Thermoclostridium stercorarium subsp. stercorarium DSM 8532: one gene and its partner. The protein of the gene in region 1 binds, or shares a complex with, the protein of each later gene. Links are inferred from orthologs where the notes say so. Each region holds a gene or a part of one and is shown on either strand. Other genes may lie near its edges. The genes, in order: dnaB and dnaG.

What was found.
Region 2: the proteins of dnaB (region 1) and dnaG are in contact, whole or in part, in a crystal structure (PDB 2R6A), measured with the Geobacillus stearothermophilus proteins. The link is inferred for Thermoclostridium stercorarium subsp. stercorarium DSM 8532 from one-to-one orthologs. Residues at the interface, in WP_033016901.1 of Geobacillus stearothermophilus: Ser13, Glu15, Ala16, Gln18, Glu91, Leu92, Asp94, Ala95, Val96, Pro97, Thr98, Ala99, Ala100, Asn101, Tyr104, Tyr105, Ile108; in WP_049624496.1 of Geobacillus stearothermophilus: Lys456, Leu457, Leu458, Pro459, Ala460, Asn463, Ala464, Leu467, Leu535, Leu536, Ile537, Ala538, Gln544, Glu545, Asp548, Tyr549, His552.

What each region holds. Positions count from the first base shown.
Region 1 is NC_020134.1:2,881,818-2,893,498, reverse strand. What follows is about bases 4,799-7,737. They hold dnaB (replicative DNA helicase), read left to right. Parts: upstream 4,799-5,570; coding sequence 5,571-6,905; downstream 6,906-7,737. Other genes in these bases: tilS (tRNA lysidine(34) synthetase TilS), read left to right, coding at 6,911-7,737; rplI (50S ribosomal protein L9), read left to right, coding at 5,076-5,525; CST_RS12675 (MazG-like family protein), read left to right, coding at 4,799-5,025. Outside these bases: CST_RS12700 (extracellular solute-binding protein), read left to right, coding at 1-791; CST_RS12695 (ABC transporter permease), read left to right, coding at 929-1,900; CST_RS12690 (carbohydrate ABC transporter permease), read left to right, coding at 1,920-2,813; CST_RS12685 (tRNA 2-thiocytidine biosynthesis TtcA family protein), read right to left, coding at 2,946-3,680; rpsR (30S ribosomal protein S18), read left to right, coding at 4,146-4,439; more of CST_RS12675, read left to right, coding at 4,717-4,798; more of tilS, read left to right, coding at 7,738-8,344; hpt (hypoxanthine phosphoribosyltransferase), read left to right, coding at 8,396-8,914; ATP-dependent zinc metalloprotease FtsH, read left to right, coding at 9,097-10,977; CST_RS12645 (methionine synthase), read left to right, coding at 11,198-11,681. UniProt on the Escherichia coli protein: The main replicative DNA helicase, it participates in initiation and elongation during chromosome replication. Travels ahead of the DNA replisome, separating dsDNA into templates for DNA synthesis.
Region 2 is NC_020134.1:1,486,454-1,495,647, forward strand. Bases 1-2,946 are described here. They hold dnaG (DNA primase), read right to left. Parts: upstream 2,399-2,946; coding sequence 602-2,398; downstream 1-601. Other genes in these bases: rpoD (RNA polymerase sigma factor RpoD), read right to left, coding at 1-399; CST_RS06510 (deoxyguanosinetriphosphate triphosphohydrolase), read right to left, coding at 2,500-2,946. Also shown: more of CST_RS06510, read right to left, coding at 2,947-3,504; CST_RS06515 (AbrB/MazE/SpoVT family DNA-binding domain-containing protein), read right to left, coding at 3,700-3,939; ilvC (ketol-acid reductoisomerase), read right to left, coding at 4,089-5,081; ilvN (acetolactate synthase small subunit), read right to left, coding at 5,116-5,604; ilvD (dihydroxy-acid dehydratase), read right to left, coding at 5,677-7,335; ilvB (biosynthetic-type acetolactate synthase large subunit), read right to left, coding at 7,433-9,103; leuB (3-isopropylmalate dehydrogenase), read right to left, coding at 9,132-9,194. UniProt on the Escherichia coli protein: RNA polymerase that catalyzes the synthesis of short RNA molecules used as primers for DNA polymerase during DNA replication.

The DNA of each region.
Region 1 (11,681 bases):
ATCCTGATGTTTTGACATGCGACAGGACTACACTGGAAACATATATTATGACCGGTGTCGGTGCAGTTACATATGGTGCCGGTGGCGGATACATGGGTTCATTCCTGACAATTGCAAAAGCAGAGCCTGACAAATACGGTGCGGATTTTGATTTGAGAGCTGCCAATTTCCCTGTACTTAAAGAGGGCGATCCCGTATTGTACGGCGGTGCTTCATATGATTACGCAACCACCTCAAAGGCTTCAGCTGTAATTACATCTGACTGCAAGTATCCTGAAATAGCTGCCAAATTCCTTAACTTTGCTTACAGTGAAAAAGGCCATTATGCAATTAACTTCGGTGAAGAAGGCAAATCCTATAATATGGTCAACGGAGAGCCTGTCTATACCGATTTGATTATGAAAAATCCCGAAGGCTTAACAGTTGCAGTTGCAATGGCTCATTGGGGCCGTGCCAATATGTCCGGTGCGTTTGTACAGGATCCCAGATATATTTTCCAGTATTATGAAACCGAACAGCAGAAAGAAGCCCTGCATATCTGGAATGATACCAATGACAGCCAGAAGACGCTTATTCCTCCTGTAACCCTGACTCAGGAAGAAAGCAAGAGGTTTGCCGCTCTGAACAGCCAGGTAGATACATATGTAAAAGAACAGAGGGCACGTTTCTTCACGATGGAAGGCAATATTGAAGCTGAATGGGATAATTATGTAAAGACATTGAAAGACATGGGAGTAGATGAGATGATAGCCATTTACCAGGCAGCGCTGGATCGTTACAACGCGCGTTAATGAATGGTTTGATATAGTGGGATAAGTCTGCTGTATACAGCAGACTTATCCTGATACTTTTATATTTTTGACTGTCTGCATTCTTACACGGTTAAAGCAGCGGGTGCAGTTTTATATGAAGGAGGATAAGTCTGTACATGAACAAAGCAATTCAACTCCAAAATTCTGCTTCCGGAGCTATGTCAAAACCCAAAAAACAAAAAAGCATTGTGTGGCAGAGAATAAAAAGGAACAAAGAAATTTATTTATTAATACTTCCGGTAATTATTTACTACATACTGTTTCATTACAAGCCGATGTACGGGGTAGTAATTGCGTTTCAGGATTTCAGACCGAGAAAGGGTATTTCCGGCAGCGAATGGGTTGGCCTGGAAAATTTTATGACTTTTTTCAAAAGCATATACTTCGGCCGCTTAATCCGCAATACATTGAGAATAAGCCTTTCAACCCTTATATTTGGTTTTCCTGCACCGATAATACTGGCCCTGATGATAAACGAGTTGCGAAGCAAATATTTTGCAAGATTTGTGCAAACAATTACGTATATGCCTCACTTTATTTCCCTGGTCGTAATTTGTGCGATGATTCGGGATTTTGTTAAGTCCAACGGGGTTATCACACAATTGCTGGTTGCGCTGTTTGGTTACGACGGCAAGGATTTGCTGAGCAAAGCCAGTGCTTTTGTTCCCATATACGTAATATCCAACATATGGCAGGGAGTCGGATGGGGCTCGATTGTGTATCTGGCGGCTCTGACGGCGATAGATCCCCAGTTGTATGAAGCTGCAGAGGTTGACGGCTGCAGTACCCGATGGAAAAAGATAATACATATCACTCTGCCGTGCCTGCTGCCTACCATTATTATCATGTTTATTATGAGAATGGGTCAGATAATGAGCGTTGGATATGAAAAGATTATTCTCCTGTATAATGAAGGAATTTATGAAACTGCGGATGTAATATCAACTTATGTATACAGAATGGGTATTGTAAACCGCCAGTATTCGTTCTCGGCTGCCGTTGGGTTGTTTAACTCGGTAATAAACTTTGCACTTGTAATTTTGGCTAACAAGATAAGCAGAGCGGTAAGCGAAACAAGTTTGTGGTAAGGACAAGGAGAGCGGTCATATGGTAAGGACAGCAAACAAAAACAAAATTAAGGAAAGCCTTTCAGACAGAATTTTTAACGTGGTGAATGTAACGCTGCTAATCTTACTGGTAATTGCATGTTTCTATCCTTTTTGGCATGTAATCTGTGCATCCTTCAGCAAACCCTCGTTGTTTATGTCCCATTCGGGCGTTCTTCTCAAACCTGTGGGTTTCAGCCTTGCATCATACAAGAAGGTGTTTGAAAATTCATCAATATGGAGAGGTTATTTAAACACCCTGTACTATGTTGTGGTGGGAACGGCGCTGAATATTGTGATGACGGTTATCGGAGCCTATTTTCTTTCCCGTAAGAATATACCTGGCCAAAAAGCCATAACCATATTCATAATGTTTACAATGTATTTTTCAGGCGGTATGATCCCCGCTTTTCTGAACATTCAGTCGCTGGGACTGTATAATACCCGGGCGGCTCTTATTCTGCCGAGCGCGATAAATACTTTTAACCTTATTGTTATGCGGACGGCAATGGCGTCTGTCGACGACAGTCTGGAAGAGTCAGCAAGGCTGGACGGAGCAAGCCATATTACAATTCTTGTGAAAATTATCCTTCCTCTGACCAGGGCGACGGTTGCAGTGCTGGTTCTGTATTATGGAGTTGCTCACTGGAATTCATGGTTCCCTGCGATGATATATCTCGAGGACAAATCAAAGGAACCTCTTCAGTTGGTCCTGAGGCAAATTCTTATAGTAAATGACATGAGTGAAATGGGTATCGGAGAGGATCAGGAATTAATATCGGAGACAATAAAGCATGCGACGATTGTCGTATCCACCGTACCTATTCTGTGCCTCTATCCTTTCCTGCAGAAGTACTTCACAAAAGGCATGATGATAGGTGCCGTAAAAGGATAGAAAACAAGAACGGTCATATCTCGCTTCAGGGAAATGGCCGTTTTTTCGGATTTAAAGAAAATTTCCTTTATACAAGGGGTAAAGCTAAAATATCCCCGGTTAATTCAGCCGGGGATATTAAAGGTTATCGTATCAAAGCGGCGGATGCCAGCCGTTGATGTTGCCTCTCTGGATTGCGCCGAAAAGGTTGTCCTTGATGTGTCTGTTTTCTTTCATTAAACCGGCTATAAGTTCTTTTACATAGTGGCGCTTTGTTTTCCCTTCCGCCCTGCATCCGCTGGGGATTGGCATAATGCCTTTCTTGTTCACGTAGGAACGTATCATTTTCTCCTCAGTGTAAATGAACGGACGGATTAATGTAATACCTGTCCTGTCAAGGTACGTAACGGGTGAAAAGGTGTGAATTCTTCCCTCGTAAAACAGAGAAAGCAGGAGAGTTTCTATAACGTCATCCTTATGATGGGCAAAAGCCACCTTGTTGCAGCCGAGCTTTTTTGCGGCGTTGTGTATTGCACCGCGTTTCATATTGGAGCATAAAGAACACGGATTTTTTTCATTTCTCACATCGAATACGATTTTTGCAATCTGAGTGTCTTCAATATGGTACTGTATACCGATATTCTCGTATATGTCAATCAATGCGGGCAGGTCAAATCCCTCGTTACCGAGGGAAATGGTAATTGCAAAAAGTTCAAATTTCTTTGGGTAAAACCGCTGTAATGCCTTCAAGCAGTATAAAAGCGTAAGGCTGTCTTTACCGCCTGAAACTCCTACGGCTATTCGGTCACCTTCCTGTATCATGTCGTAATCCTCTACTGCCTTGCGCACTCTGGCCAGCAGTTTTTGAAACAATGCTTCAGCCTGCAAAAAAATCCCTCCGGATTTTGATTAATTTATAAACAGTATTTTAGCAGTAACGTTGAAAAATTTGAATAATTATTTTAACACAGCTCGGCTATACGCGCCAATTTCAGTTAAATTGGAATAACTGCAAAATTGAACATGTGGTTGACGGCTTAAAAGACATTGAATGTCATGTATATTGTTTATTGATGAAAAAGTTTATTTGTAATAAAATTTCTGCAGAGTAGTGTTGGTTGTGGAAAAACCTGATACGGTAAACGGACGGCTTTATTATACTTATAACGATTATCAGTATAATGATGACCGACTGTTTTTTGATGGATTGATCTTGACATTGATCTCTGAAGTAACCTTTTAAATGAATTTATTTGACAGCGTTAGGCTAATATGTTATATTATCTTAGTTGTAGTGTGTTTATTTGTATGGGATCGTGTGTGAATGGTTGTTAGCGGAAGGAGGCATTATGAATGTCAGAAACAAAGAAGAAAGAAAATAGTGCAAACGGCAATAAGGAAGCAGCTGAGAAAAAGGTAGTAAAGGCCGTAAAAAGAAAGGCAAGGAAGAAAGTTTGCCAGTTCTGTGTGGAAAAGGTTGAACGCATAGATTATAAAGATGTGGCAAGACTTAAGAAATTCCTTACGGAAAAGGCCAAGATTGTTCCCAGAAGAATCAGCGGTAACTGTGCGAAGCATCAGCGCCAGCTTACCACCGCTATTAAACGGGCAAGACATATTGCACTTCTGCCGTTTACAACCGATTAAAATTTACAGCCTATAGAAGCAATTCTATAGGCTGTATGCAAATATTGCCATTTCGCTGAAAACAAAAGGCCGCACGGGAAATATATAAACAAATATACCACCGGTGCTATAATCTTATTAAGAACGGGTTGGAAGGTATCCCCATTATGAACTGAGACTGGTTTGACGGAGGGTGGGGATATCTGTTTTTAAATTCCAGTCGCGTTTTTTAAAATTATAAAGCCGAAAGCAGTATTAAAAATACACGAAGGGTGGTATTATGATCAGCGGCCTTGATGTGAGCAGAAATTTAAGGATTATTGAAAATCTTAAAAGCGAGTTGCTGGAGGATATCGCCACGTTATACAGACATCTTGCAGATCCTGTTCTTGAAGACACCCGGGACGTCGCAGCGGATACCCTTTCAGAGATGATTGTCATATGCTATTTGCTGGGAAAGCGTCTGGGTGTTGATTTTTCCACAATGGACAGGCATATCGCGAAGAAAATAAGATTGGGGCTCATTAACGAGAATGAAATAGAGAAATATTTCGGGGATTTGTCTGAACTGGCAAGAGTACGTTCGGGTGAATTGCATAAGAAATAATCCCGGTAAGTTTATGACTTGCTTCAGAATAGAACCGGAGGGATAACATAATGAAAGTTATTTTAATGCAGGACGTAAAAAATCTGGGCAAAAAAAACACCCTTGTTGAAGTAAGTGACGGATATGCGCGAAATTACCTGATTCCCAAGGGTTTGGCGAAGGAAGCTACCCCTTCGGCGATTAATGAAATGAAAATGCGGGAAAAAGCGGAGAAGGCGAAGAAGGAAAACGAATTGGCCAATGCCCGGAAACTGGCTGAAAAATTAAACGGCGCGGTTATAACCTTTGCTGCAAAGGCAGGGGACAACGGTAAGCTGTTCGGTTCCATCACCGCAATGGATATTTCCGAAAAACTGGAAAAGGATTTGAATGTTCAGATTGATAAAAGAAAAATTGTTCTTGCCGATGCCATAAAATCCCTTGGAGTGTATGATATAGAAGTGAAGCTGCACACCGGTGTCTCAGCGGTTATTAAAGTGCAGGTAATGAATAAGGAGTAAGGACGGTTTTGGAAAAAATAGTTTTTTTCTTTCAGGGGTGCTGAAATGGACATCGGTTTTACGGGAAAGGTGCCGCCGCATAGCATCGAAGCCGAACAGTCGGTGCTTGGGTCAATCCTTCTGGATCAAAATTTACTGCCGGATATTGCCGGCAGGCTTAAAAGTGAAGATTTTTATCTGGAACAGCACCGGGAAATTTACGAAGCCATTCTGGATCTGTATGAACAGAACCAACCCGTTGATCTGGTGACCCTTTCCGAACAGCTGACAAAACGGGGCACATTGCAGAAAGTGGGGGATTACGAATATCTTTCAAATTTGGCTTTGGCAGTGCCCACTACTGCGAATGTAAACCATTATGTTTCGATTGTTGAGGAAAAGGCATTACTGCGCAAATTAATTCAGGCGTCCAATGAAATATCCAAACGAAGTTACGAATCCAACGAAAGTGCGCTTGATATACTGAGTTATGCAGAAAAATGCATATACGACATAGTTCAGAACCGTACCAGTACCGGGCTGGTTCCGATCAATGACGTGCTTGACGTAACTTTCTCCAGGTTGGAGGAGTTATACAATAACGCGGGTTCATTAACCGGCGTGCCCAGCGGATTTATTGATCTTGACAGGAAGACGTCAGGTTTTCAGAAATCCGATCTTATTTTGATTGCAGCAAGGCCTTCAATGGGGAAAACTTCCTTTGCGCTGAACATAGCCGCTTATGCAGCCATTCACAAAAACATACCCGTTGCCATATTCAGCCTTGAAATGAGCAAGGAGCAGATTGTCAGCCGTATTATCTCTTCCGAAGCCCTGGTGGAAATGGAGAAAATGAGAAGCGGCAGGTTTGAGGACGAGGACTGGGTAAAAATGGCCCAAATAATGGGGCCGCTGTCAAAAGCTCCGATTTACATAGATGATACTGCAAACATAAATGTGATGGAAATGATGTCAAAATGCCGGAGGCTTAAAATGAAAAAAGGGCTCGGCCTTGTAATGATAGATTACCTGCAGCTGATGCAGGGAAGCAGGCGGACGGATAACCGGCAGCAGGAGATATCGGAAATTTCAAGATCGCTGAAGATTATGGCAAAGGAATTGGAAGTCCCTGTGATAGCTCTTTCACAGCTCAGCCGCGCACCCGAGGCAAGGCAGAATCACAGGCCTATGCTGTCGGACCTGCGTGAATCCGGTGCAATTGAGCAGGATGCCGACCTGGTTATGTTTTTATACCGTGATGATTACTACAATGAAGACAGTGAAAAGAAAAATATCACCGAGGTAATTATAGCAAAACACAGAAACGGCTCGATAGGTACCGTTGATCTGGCGTGGATTCCTCAATATACTAAATTTGGCAATCTTGAAAAAGGATTTTGAGGGAAATGGATGATAAGCTTTTGGAACGGGTCAATTCCTGGGCTGAACAATATGGCATACTGAAGGAAGGAACCCTTGTTGTGGTTGGTGTTTCAGGGGGAGCTGATTCGGTATGCCTTTTGGATATAATGTGCAGGCTTGGTAATACAAGAGGGTTCTCGGTAATTGCAGTTCATGTGAACCACATGCTCAGAGGGAATGAGGCCGACGAAGATGAAGCCTTTGTAAGGGAATTGTGCGGCAAATACCGAATACCGCTGAAAGTATTCAGGGAAGATGTGGCAGCTTTTGCGGGCAGAAATAATTACTCACTGGAGGAAGCCGGCAGGATAATCCGCTATGAGAAAATGAAAGAGGTCATGGAGGAGCAGGGGGCTTCATATATTGCGGTTGCCCATCACAGGGATGATCAGGCCGAAACGGTATTTTTAAATATTTTACGGGGAACCGGGCTGGATGGTTTGTGCGGAATGTCCGATATAAACGGCAGGATAATACGGCCTCTCCTGACGTCCGGAAAAGACGAAATACTCGAGTATGTTAAAAGGAACGGCCTTACGTACAGAACCGACAGCACAAATTACGAAAATACTTATTTGAGGAATATTATAAGGAATGTTATTTTCCCGGAAATTAAGCGGCATACCGGAACAGACATAACTGCAAAACTTTTCAGGATGCACGAATTGTTAAGGAATGACAGGGATTTTCTGAACAGATACGCGGAAGAGAAATTCAGCGAAATATTGCTTTTTAAGGAGAATGGCAGAATTGTGCTGCGGAGGGATAAACTTACCGAACTTCATCCGGCTGTTTCGGGACGGGTAATCCGTATTGCGTGGGAAAAAATTACCGGGAGCCGGCAGGGACTTGAATCGGTGCATGTGAATGCTGCTTTGAGTGCGGTGTCAAAAGAAGGAAACAGAACGGCCGAACTGCCAAAAAGGATAAAAGTAATATCCGAATATGACAGAGTTGAGATTTCAGCCCCAAAAAAATATGATGAGAATGAGCCGGTTTTTTTCAGAGTGCCGGTGCCATCGGTAATGGAACTGCCAAACAGAGTCAGAATCGAGGCCAAGCTCTATACCCGTGAGGAATATGTCAGAAAATTCGGAGAAATAAAAAAAGCCAGGGAAAACAGTCTTACTCAAATATTTGATTATGGTAAAATAAAAGAGGGAATATATATAAGGGGCAGAAGGCCCGGAGACCTTTTTCACCCGTATAACAGCAAGGGGAAAAAAAAGCTGAAGGATTTTTTTATTGATCTTAAAATACCGAAAAAAACAAGAGAAAACATCCTTTTGCTCGCGGAAGGAAAAAATATTATATGGGTGGTCGGGTACAGAACGTCGGATAATTATAAAATTGAAGACTCGACTGAAACGATACTGTATGTTAATATTACAATACAGGGGAATAATTTTGAATTTTAAGCTGACATCATAGGCTAAACGCCTTAGATTGAGCATCACGGAGGAACCGTTATGAAAATGGAAGTGCTTATTACAAAGGAAAAGCTTGAGGAAATAGTAACCGATTTGGGAAGAAGAATAACCGAGGACTACAGGGACAAGGAACTGGTACTGGTTGGTGTGCTAAAGGGCGGATTTATATTTCTGGCCGACCTTGCGCGGAAGATTGATATGGACGTAAAAATAGACTTTATATCGGTATCAAGTTATGGAAATTCCACGGAATCGTCGGGAGTTGTAAGGATTATCAAGGACATAGAGTCGGATGTGAGCGGTAAACATGTTTTAATTGTTGAAGACCTGATAGATACCGGATTGACGTTGCAATACCTTAAGGATTTGTTTAACACAAAGGGGTGTGCCAGCGTAAAGCTTGCAGCCATTATGGATAAGCCTGACCGCAGGAAAGTGGATCTGAAAGTGGACTATGTAGGCATTGAAATTCCTGACGAGTTCGTAGTGGGTTATGGCCTTGACTATGCCGAGAAATACAGAAACCTGCCCGAAGTCTACATCATAAGGGAAACTTAAGATTGAGTTTTATGGTTAATTATGCTAATATAACAGAAAGCGGTTTTTGACGGAAATACATCTGTTACGCAGAATACTGCGCAATCCTTGGGATATATATAATTCTGGGATTATTAATTTGGTTGCCTGTGAAAGCAAGTGCAGAAATATTTTTGTATATAGCCGACGGGAGGTTTAACTCATTGAAAAATTTACGTGGAATAAGCTTTTATATTATTTTATTCGTCATTATTCTGATAATTATAGCCATGTGGAATGACTTCAACAATCCGCTGGTTATGAAGTACAGCGATTTTAAGCGGGAACTGGACAATGGCAACGTTAAAAGTCTCCAGGTACAGGGATTGGAAGCTCAGGTTATTTTAAAGAAACCTTCCGGCCAATTCAAGGATAACGTTGTATACACCACCAGTTTTCTATCGGAAGAACACATAGCCCAGGTAATAGACGAAGCAATAGAAAAAGGTCTGTTGGAAGATGTTTATTATCCTCCTGAAGCGAAGGCGCCGTGGTGGCTGACGATACTTCCCACCGTTGTTATTGTGGCTCTGTTTATACTGTTTTGGGTTTTCTTTATCCAGCAGACACAGGGCGGCGGCGGAAGCCGGGTTATGTCCTTTGGAAAAAGCAGGGCCAAAATGGTTTCTGATGACAAAATAAAGGTTAAGTTTGATGATGTGGCAGGCGCCGATGAAGAAAAGGAAGACTTAATGGAAATCGTGGAATTCCTTAAAGAACCCAAAAAGTTTGTTGAACTGGGTGCAAGGATACCGAAAGGTGTTCTTCTTGTAGGACCTCCTGGAACAGGTAAAACTCTGCTGGCAAAAGCGGTGTCAGGCGAAGCGGGTGTTCCGTTCTTCTCAATAAGCGGTTCGGACTTTGTTGAAATGTTTGTCGGTGTTGGCGCATCAAGGGTACGTGATTTGTTTGAAACGGCAAAAAAGAATGCGCCCTGTATTATTTTTATCGACGAGATAGACGCGGTGGGCCGTCATCGCGGAGCTGGTCTTGGCGGCGGGCATGATGAAAGGGAACAGACGCTGAACCAGCTGCTGGTTGAAATGGATGGTTTCGGGGTCAATGAGGGAGTTATTGTGCTTGCGGCCACAAACAGGCCGGATATACTCGACCCTGCATTACTCAGACCCGGACGCTTTGACAGAAGGGTTGTCGTAGGTCTTCCTGATATTAAAGGCAGGGAGGAAATCCTCAAGGTACATTCCCGCGGAAAGCCCTTGGCTCCCGATGTGGATTTGAAGGAAATCGCAAGAAGTACGCCCGGTTTCACAGGCGCCGATTTGGAAAACCTGCTGAACGAGTCTGCTCTGTTAGCCGCACGTAAAGGCAAGAAACAGATAACCATGGAAGAAATAAAAGAGGCAACGTTTAAGGTTATGGTCGGGCCTGAAAAGAAGAGCAGGGTTATGAGCGAAAAGGAAAAGCGGCTTACTGCTTATCATGAAGCAGGTCATGCGATTGCCGTAAGGGTTGCATCCACTACAAACAAGGTTGACAGAGTTTCAATCATTCCGTCCGGTTTGGCGGGAGGATATACCGCTCATAAACCCGAGGAGGATATATCCTATAAGACCAAGTCGCAGCTGCTGGAGGAAATTATAATATCCCTTGGCGGACGTGCAGCGGAAGAACTGGTTTTGGGTGAAGTAAGCACGGGCGCATACAGTGATCTGAAACACGCGAATACCATTGCGCGGAACATGATTACGAAGTATGGTATGAGCGAAGAGCTTCAGAACCTGTATTTCGGCGATGAGAACGACGAAATATTCCTGGGTAAGAGCTATGGTCATTCCCAGTATTTCAGTGAAGAAATATCGGCTAAAATAGATCTTGAGGTTAAGAAAATAATTGACGAGGCTTACAGCAGAGTTAAGACGATATTGAGTGAGAACATGCAGCGACTCCATGATGTCGCTCAGGCATTGCTTGACAAGGAAAGACTTGAAGGCGATGAATTCGAGAGGATTTTCAACGAGGGCTACAAACCCGAGCCAAAGCAAAATGAACCGGAAGTCAAGGAAGAGCCTAAGCAGATCAGTTAAGGCTGCTGAGGAATTTCAGAATAAATTGAATGAAGCATAGCATGTGTCCAGAATGCTATGCTTTTTTGTTGACTTTTCGCGATTTAAGTTTTATTACGCCTCAGACAGCGGAAGGGTATTGTCGGGTGGTTTTGACTGAATATAATTGTGAAATAATTGTACTTGAATGTATATAGTACATTGTGATAAAATAATTAAAATTTTATATATGAGGGTCAAAGTGGAAAACATAAAATTTTTTAAGAATATCCCTGCGCAGTACAGCAGAAGCCTGATTTATACCCGTCTCGGGTATGAAAAAACGAACACCCGGATTGAAACGGACAGAAGACGGCTGATTGACAGATGGATAACCGAAGCCGAAGAATTGTGCGAAACAACTGTAATATACAGAACGGTTGAAATAGCGGTGCATAAAAACACAATTACCCTCGACGGCGGCGAAAAGCTGGAAAGTTCGTCCCTGGCCGCGCTTCTGCAAAACTCCGGTTCAGCTGTCCTTATGGCTGCGACCGCAGGCTCACGTATAACTGATGAAATAAGACGGCTTCAGGAATCCGGAGACATGGCAAAGGCTTTGGTTTACGATGCGGCGGCTTCGGAAATAACAGACGCCGGACTGGACTGGATTATGGGGCTGTTAAGGCAACAGCTTATACGCCGGGGAATGGCTTTAACGAGGATGAGGTACAGTCCGGGATACG
Region 2 (9,194 bases), 1.4 Mb from region 1 along the record:
GGTTAACAGAGGAATTTTGCCTATCTCTTTTAAATACATCCTCACAGGATCGTCAATGGCCACACCTTCGGGAAGACTTAATTCAGGATCTTCTTCCAGATCTATTTCCTCAATCTCATCATCTATATCGGGCACCACGTCAATTCCCATACGTTCAAGAGCATCATAAATTCTTTCAATCTTTTCAGGAGGCAGATCTACTGTTTCAAAAGCATCCATAATCTCCTTGTACGTAAGCACACCTTTAGCCTTGCCCAATTCGGCCAGTTCCCGCAGAATAACCGCAGGCTCCTTTTTGACTGCCGGATTTTTGGTATTCTTTGTATTTGAAGCTTTTTCCTTGCTTTTTTCCTTTTCATTGCCGTTTTTGGCCTTATTATTATCGTTTTTCTCTTTCATGTTCCCTTCCTTACCGTTGTTGTCCTTGCCGGAATTAAGCTTTTCTTTTTCGGGACCGGCGTTACTTCCATTACCGGCGGTTTCGGAAATCATCTCATTGTTTTTTTCCACATTATCCGCATTGGTTATACCGGCAGAAACATTTTTATTCTTTTTATCTGCCATATTAATCTAATCCACCTCTCGTTTGTGAATAGTATTTTTACCATTTATTGGCTATTTTCCTTATTATGGCCTGAAGTTGTTCCTGAAGCCGTTTTCTTTCTTCCATATTGGTAATATTCTTCAAACGCATTAAAATATCCTTTTTTTCCTCTTCCAGTTTTAGAATCTCCAGTTTCTCCAATATGTCTTCGAGGGCCTTTTCAGGCTCATCGAAGTTACAAAATGTTTCGGATATATGAATTAGTGATGAAGCCTTTTCAGATGCAAGCCGTGAAATATATTGCTCGAGGACGAAATCCTCGCCGTTTTTCAATTTCTCATACAAGATACCTGCCATCTCCCTGAGTTCTCCGTCGCTGTAATCAGAAGCAGGATATCTTTCAGCTGCCATATGGTATAGCCTGTTCTCGCGGCTTAACAGAGCCAACAGCATTTTCTCGTACCGGACCCTTATATTCTCGTTTTTATGAAGCTGAGGAGTCTTCGCAGGACCCGTCAGTTCCTTTCTGGCGGAATAAAACTCCGTGGTTTTTTCCTTCCGCTGTTTCTGTTTAAGCCGCCTGTCAACCTCAGCGTGCAGAGCGTCTTCCGAAATTCCGTAGGTACCGGAAATTTTCCTGATTATAATCTCCCTTTCCATAAAGTTCTCCACTTCTGTAAGAAGATCTGCCACGCCGTTCAGGAAATTAAGCCTGCCTTCTTCATTGTCGGGCGGATACGTATTCTTCAGCACGTTTATTTTATATTCTAACAGTGATATTGCCCGATCTATCAACATTTTAAACTTTTCCGGACCATTTTTTCTTATAAATTCATCAGGATCCTTTCCGTCAGGAACTTGAAGTACCTTAACACGGCAGCCGATTCTGTTAAGTACTTCAATCCCCCTTTCGGTCGCTTTCTGTCCGGCATTATCGCTATCATATCCAAGAATTACTTCATCCGCGTATTTTTTCAAAAGCCTTCCCTGCATACTGGTCAACGCAGTTCCCAGAGAAGCTACGGCAAAATCAATACCTGCCTGATGCAGAGAAATAACATCCATGTAACCTTCTACTATCAGAAGCTTTTTTTCACTGCTTTTTTTGGCCAAATGAAGCCCGAACAGTTCTCTCCCTTTGCTGTAACAGGGAGTTTCCGGAGAATTGATGTATTTGGGCAAAGAATCATCCAAAACCCTTCCGCCGAACGCCACAACGTTCCCACGGATATCAAATATCGGAAAGATAACTCTCCCCCGGAATCTGTCAATTAATTTTCCGCTTCTGCCTTTAATTGCAAGTCCCGACTGGATAATCACATACTCGTCAAAACCTTCCTTCAGAAGGTAATCTGACAATATACTCCATTCATCCGGAGCATAACCAAGCCCGAACCGTTTAATAATACGGTTGCTTAGACCTCTGTCATAGAGATATTTCAGTGCTTTCTTACCCTTTTCCGAGGCGAGACACGAAAAGTAAAACCTTGCGGCAGCTTTGTTGGCTTCAAGAATTTTTTTCCTAAGCCTGATTTTTTGCTGCTCTTCCTTGTCATCGGGCTCAGGCAGTACTATTCCTGCTCTGTCTGCAAGCATTTTAACGGCATCGGGAAAACTTACGTTTTCTATGTTCATTATAAAATGAAAAACATTACCGCCCTGGTTGCAGCCAAAGCAATAATAGAACTGCCTTACGGGTTCAACGTGAAAAGACGGTGTCTTCTCCTTGTGAAAAGGGCATAGTCCAAAATACCCTCCCCCTTTCTTTTCAAGGCGGATGTATTCGGAAACCACTTCCACCAAATCATTACTTAACCTTACTTCTTCAATTATTTCATCGGGATAATAGCTCATAAACCCCCCGGACACACTATATTATCATATTCGACAATTTTTATTAAAATCCTTCTTATTAAAATTAAATAAATTTAATGGCAAAAAAGAATGCAAATCTGTTAAAATCTCATCCATCTTGCGGGTATAAATATGGAGTTAAAAGTATTTATCGCATATCGGTCGGTCATTCCGGCAATATAATCGCAAACTACACGTTCAATTCCTTCTTCATCTATTTTGTTGTAAAACTCTGCAGGCAGAAGTTCGGGTTGTTCAGTTAATTTATAGTAAAGGCTGCGAATAAGGTTTTCTGCCTTGCCTTCCTCGGCTTTCGCACTGGAACCTATATACACATTGCGGAACATGAAATTCCTCAGTTCTTCGGTAGCTTCCCTGAATTCGTCACTCATTGAAATTTCGCCCTTATCCCTGCTGTTTTCTATAATATTCACAATCATATTATTAATCCGCTCACCCGATGTATTTCCCAGCACTTTCAGACAGCTTTTGGGAAGCTCATCCTGAGAAATAACACCACCCCGGATGGCATCCTCTATATCGTGATTGATATACGCAATCCTGTCCGCAAATTTTACAATACATCCTTCAAGGGTCTCGGCCTTCTGTTCCCCCGTGTGGCATAGTATTCCGTTCAGTACTTCATAGGTCAGGTTAAGACCTTTGCCGTTTTTTTCAAGTTTTTCAACAACCCTGACACTTTGCTCGTTATGTTTGAAGCCCAAAGGACATATTTCCTGAAGAACACGTTCACCTGCATGTCCAAATGGTGTGTGCCCCAAATCATGCCCCAGCGCAATTGCCTCGGTTAAGTCTTCATTTAGCCTCAGGCTGCGGGCAATTGTCCTTGCTATCTGCGATACCTCAAGAGTATGGGTAAGTCTTGTTCTGTAATGATCTCCTTCGGGTGATATGAAAACCTGGGTTTTGTGTTTCAGCCTCCTGAAAGCCTTTGAATAAATAATTCTGTCCCTGTCTCTCTGGAAATCGGTTCTGACACTGCATTTTTCTTCAGGATGGGCTCTGCCTTTTGATCTGGATGACAAAGTGGCATAGGGAGAAAGAATTCTTTCCTCAATCCTTTCTATTTCCTCACGAATTGTCATAAGGCCGATCACCTCAACTATTTATATATACCCAAAAAATTCGGAAATAAGCGATAAAAACAAAAAATACGCCTATAATCCGCCTTAATTGAGTATATAAAACCTCGAAGGATGATACTGCAAAAAAGGACAGTTTTTTATACTGTCCTTGTCCGAATTTAATTAAATTAATCTGAAATCAGCCTTTGAAGCTCGTTACATTTCGTTCAGACAATTTCTGCAAATATGCCTCCCCTTGTATTCCACCATATCGTCAGAAACATTATCACAGAATGTGCAGCGGGGAACATATTTATCCAATACCACGTTCCCTTCATTGTCAATAAACATTTCAATGCTGTCGCCTTCGTTGATATTCAGCTGTTTTCTGAGAGACTTCGGAAGTACGATACGTCCAAGAGCGTCAAGTTTTCTGACATATCCTGTAGCTTTCATTATAAAAATACCCCCCCAGTAAAAAATATAATAAATTTAATTATTTTTTGATTTCTAAATATTTTTATTAAACACTAAGAAAAAAGATACCTCAACCCAGGAAATTTGTCAATACAAAACAATAAAAGGAGAGGAATAACCTCTCCATACTATTTAAGCCATGACATCATTTTTCTTAGTTCTCTTCCTGTTTTTGCAAGAAGATGCTCTGCTTCCTTACGTCTTGTGGTGAGAAGTCTCGCCCTGCCGCCTGCTTTATTTTCTGCTATCCATTTTGATGCAAACGTTCCATCCTGAATTTCTGCAAGTACCTGCTTCATGGCCTTTCTGCTTTCTTCGTTTATGATTCTTTTGCCTGTGGTATAGTCCCCGTATTCTGCGGTATCGCTAACCGAATAACGCATAAATTCAAAACCACCCTGGTAAATCAGGTCCACAATCAGCTTCATTTCATGTACGCATTCAAAATATGCGCATTCTGGTTGATATCCCGCTTCCACAAGGGTTTCAAACCCCGCTTTCATCAGCTCCGTGATACCGCCGCACAAAACTGCCTGTTCACCGAAGAGATCGGTTTCTGTTTCCTCTCTGAAGGTAGTTTCCAGAATCCCCGCCCTTCCTGCGCCAATGGCTGCAGCATAGGCAAGGGCGTATTCACGGGCTTTCCCTGTATAATCCTGATGTACTGCAATTAAAGCAGGTACACCTCGTCCTTCAAGGTATTGTGAGCGTACGGTATGACCCGGCCCTTTCGGAGCAATCATTGTTACATCCACGTATTCAGGAGGTACTATTTGGCTGTAGTGAATGTTGAATCCATGGGCAAACATCAGCATATTGCCTTCCTCAAGATTTGGTTCAATACTTTCTTTATATATATCAGCCTGAACCTGATCGGGAACAAGAAGCATGATAATGTCGGCAGCTTTTGCCGCCTCTGCGGTGTCCATTACGGTCAGCCCATCCTGTTTTGCCTTTTCACGGCTTTTTGAGTCCGGCGCCAGACCTACTATTACTTTTACACCACTGTCTCTTAAGTTTTGGGCATGGGCATGACCCTGACTGCCGTAACCTATAACTGCGACGGTTTTATTTTCCAGCAATTTTAAATCACAGTCACTGTCATAATACAGTTTTGCCATTTGTAATCCTTCCTTTCGATATAATTTATAAAATTCAAATAATTGTTTTTTCTCCACGTTCCAAAGATATAATACCTGTCCTGACATCTTCAAGAATGCCGAATGGTTTCAGCATCTGCTGCATCGCAGCCACTTTTTTTGAGCTGCCCGATGTTTCAATTGTAAGTGTTTTTTCCGAGATATCAACAATGTTTGCCCGGAATACTTCAGCTATCTGCATTATTTCAGAACGAACCGATGTATCTGCGTTCACCTTGAAAAGCGCCAGTTCCCTGTGAACTGAATCTTCAATATCGAGCCGCTTAACTTTTATAACGTCAATAAGCTTTCCAAGCTGTTTTTCCACCTGTTCAACCGTATTTTCGTCCCCTTCAACCACTATTGTCATGCGGGAGATGGCAGGGTCATGAGTAACACCCACTGCGAGACTTTCAATATTAAACCCCCGTCTGCTGAAAAGGCCGGAAACTCTCGACAGAACCCCCGCATGGTTATTTACAAGCACCGACAGTACATGTTTCATAAAAATACCTCCAATACTCTTATCTCGGCATCTTTTGTAATTTAACACCTTAGAATTGACGAAAGCCAGTTTTCATTCCAAAATTGCGCCTTTGTCAGCTGACGATACGAGCTTTGCATATCGTGCCAAATAACCTTTCCTTATCTTTGGCTCAGGCGGCCTCCATGCCTTCAGCCTTTCTTCTATTTCCTCCCGGGAAAGATTAACATCAAGTTTACCTTCAGGTATATTTATTGTAATAATATCGCCGTCCCTGATTGCAGCAATAGGGCCACCCACCGCAGCTTCCGGCGAAACATGCCCGATTGACGCTCCACGGGTTGCACCGGAGAACCTTCCGTCGGTTATTAACGCAACATCCTTGTCAAGCCCCATACCTGCTATCGCAGATGTAGGCCCGAGCATCTCCCTCATGCCCGGTCCGCCTTTGGGTCCTTCATACCGAATAATGACCACATCACCTTTTTTTATCTCTCCTGAATAAATGGCTTTAATTGCATCGTCCTCGGAATCAAATACCCGGGCAGGACCGCTGTGGCACAGCATTTCTTCCGCCACTGCGGCGCGTTTCACAACAGCGCCTGCAGGCGCTATATTTCCTTTCAGAACGGCTATGCCACCTGTCTCGCTGTATGGGTGTTCAATGTCCCTTATTACGTTTCTGTCCCTTACAACCGCATTTTTAATGTTTTCTCTGTGGGTTTTTCCGGTAACGGTTATAAGATCCAAATGCAGAAGGTTTTTCTTGGAAAGTTCCTTCATTACGGCCTGAACACCGCCAGCCATATACAAATCCTGCACATGGTACGGACCGCTCGGGGCAAGTTTGCAAAGGTTAGGAACCCGTGCGCTGATTTCGTTTATTATATCAAGATTAAGGTTTATGTCCGCTGCATGAGCAATAGCCAAAAGATGCAGTACCGAGTTTGTGGAACACCCAAGTGCCATATCGACGGCAAGGGCATTCTCAAAGGCTTCGGGTACAAGTATATCCAGCGGCTTAATGTCTTTTCTGACAAGGTCTACAATTCTCATTCCCGCCTGTTTCGCAAGCCTGATTCTCTGGGCATAAACAGCAGGAATCGTTCCGTTTCCCGGCAGGCCCAGTCCCAAAACTTCAGTAAGGCAATTCATTGAATTAGCCGTAAACATGCCTGAACATGAACCGCACCCCGGGCACGCGTTATTTTCGTATTCAAGTACTTCCTCTTCTGTCATCATACCCGCCTTGTAGGCTCCCACCGCTTCAAAAACGCTGTTCAGGTCCAGCTGTTTCCCTTTCCAGTTTATGGAAAGCATCGGCCCTCCGCTTATAAATATGGAGGGAACGTTTATCCTTGCAGCAGCCATAAGCATGCCCGGAACTATTTTGTCACAGTTTGGTATAAACACCATACCGTCAAAACTGTGCGCCAGGGCCATTGCCTCACAGGAATCGGCAATAAGCTCCCTGCTTGCCAGTGAATATTTCATACCTTCATGCCCCATGGCTATACCGTCGCATATACCTATGCATCCAAACTCCACAGGTGTTCCCCCGGCAAGCCTGATACCCGCTTTTACAGCTTCTGCTATTTTGCTTAAATGTATATGTCCCGGTACAATTTCATTAAAGGAATTTACTACACCAATTAACGGTCTTTCAATTTCCTCGTCCGTATATCCCATAGCCTTTAAAAGACTTCTGTGAGGCGATCTTTCAATACCCTTTTTTATTATATCGCTACGCATACACTCACATCCTTATCACGCCATTAGTATGTAATTATGTCATCATGTTCTTACATTCTTACATTATAAACTAATAACAATATTATGTAATTTCCATTCAGGTATAAATCAACTGATCTATTCCTTTTCCGGGCGGCACGATCGGCAGTACCCTTTCGTCGATGTCAATGATGAAGTCTATTACCACGGGCACGCTATCTTGACTTAACGCCTTTTCTATTGCAGGAACGACTTCTTCTTTTTTGGTCACCCTTATGCCGATGGCACCGTATGCTTCGGCAAGTTTAACAAAGTCCGGCCCTCTGTCCAGTGTCGACTGGGAATGCCTTCCGCCATAGAACATGGTTTGCCACTGACGAACCATGCCAAGCGTTCCGTTGTTAAGCAATGCTATGACTATGGGAAGTTTATAATAAACCGCAGTCGCAAGCTCGTTACAGTTCATTCTGAAGCTGCCGTCACCTGCGAAATTGATTACCTTTCGCCCCGGTTTTGCAAGCTGTATACCTATTGCCGCGCCCGTACCATAGCCCATAGTGCCAAGTCCGCCAGAAGATATGTACTGCCTGGGGAATTTATAGTCAAAATACTGGGCTGCCCAAATCTGATTCTGGCCCACTTCTGTTGTAACATAAGCATCGGGCACCATTTCGGAAAACTTTTTTATAATGTACGACGGTTTCAGCTGCCCGTTATCCGGTATTACAAGACGGTATTCATCTTTCCATTTTAACACCTGCTCGGCCCATTCGGAGCGCTCTACCTTTTTAAGACGTTCAATAATGCCTTTCATTATTTTATCCGTATTCCCGGTAAGCGGATAGTGAACACTAATGTTTTTATTGATTTCTGCCGGATCTGCGTCAATATGCATAATTTTTGCATACGGCGCAAATCTCTTCATGTCGCTTATAACCCTGTCACTGAAACGGGCACCGATGTTTATAAGGAGATCACACTCCGAAACCGCCTTATTTGAAACTCTTGTGCCGTGCATACCGAGAAGTCCGGTATACAGAGGATACGAACTCGGAATTGCACTTGTTCCCATTAAAGTGGTTGACACAGGTATCATCATTTTTTCGGATAATTCAAGCACCAGATCGGTTATACCTGCAATTATCGTTCCGCCGCCGGCGAGAATAACCGGCTTTTTCGCATTCTGAATTGCATATGCCGCTTCATCCAGGTCTTTTTCGGTATACAGGTCCTTAATATCCAGATTAAGCCTTTTCCTGCCGTCGAACGGGATGAATTCAGTCTCGTCGGCTGTTACGTCCTTGCATATATCCACAAGGACCGGGCCTGGTCTTCCCGTTGTGGCAATTTCAAAAGCCATGCGCATGGTTTCTGCAAGCCTGTTGACATCTTTCACAAGAAAATTATGCTTGGTGATTGGTTCGGTTATTCCTGTAATATCCACTTCCTGGAAGGAATCTCTTCCTATAAGCGTTGAAGGTACCTGACCTGTAATAGCCACCAGAGGTATAGAATCCATATACGCAGTAGCAATCCCCGTTACAAGGTTTGTTGCCCCGGGCCCCGAAGTCGCTATGCACACACCGGGTTTTCCCGTTGCCCTTGCATAACCGTCGGCGGCGTGAGCAGCGCCCTGTTCATGGGATGTCAAAATATGCCTTATACCTTCTCCTTTTTTATAAAGGGAATCGTATATATTCAGCACAGCTCCGCCGGGAAAACCAAATATTGTATCCACATTCTGTTCCCTCAAACATTCTATGACAATGTCCGCACCGGTTAATTTCAAAAAGATCACCCCGCTTCATTTTAATTGATTATCCGATAATCCGGCTCACCACCGCATCTCCCATTTCTTCACATCCTAAGACTTCTGAGTT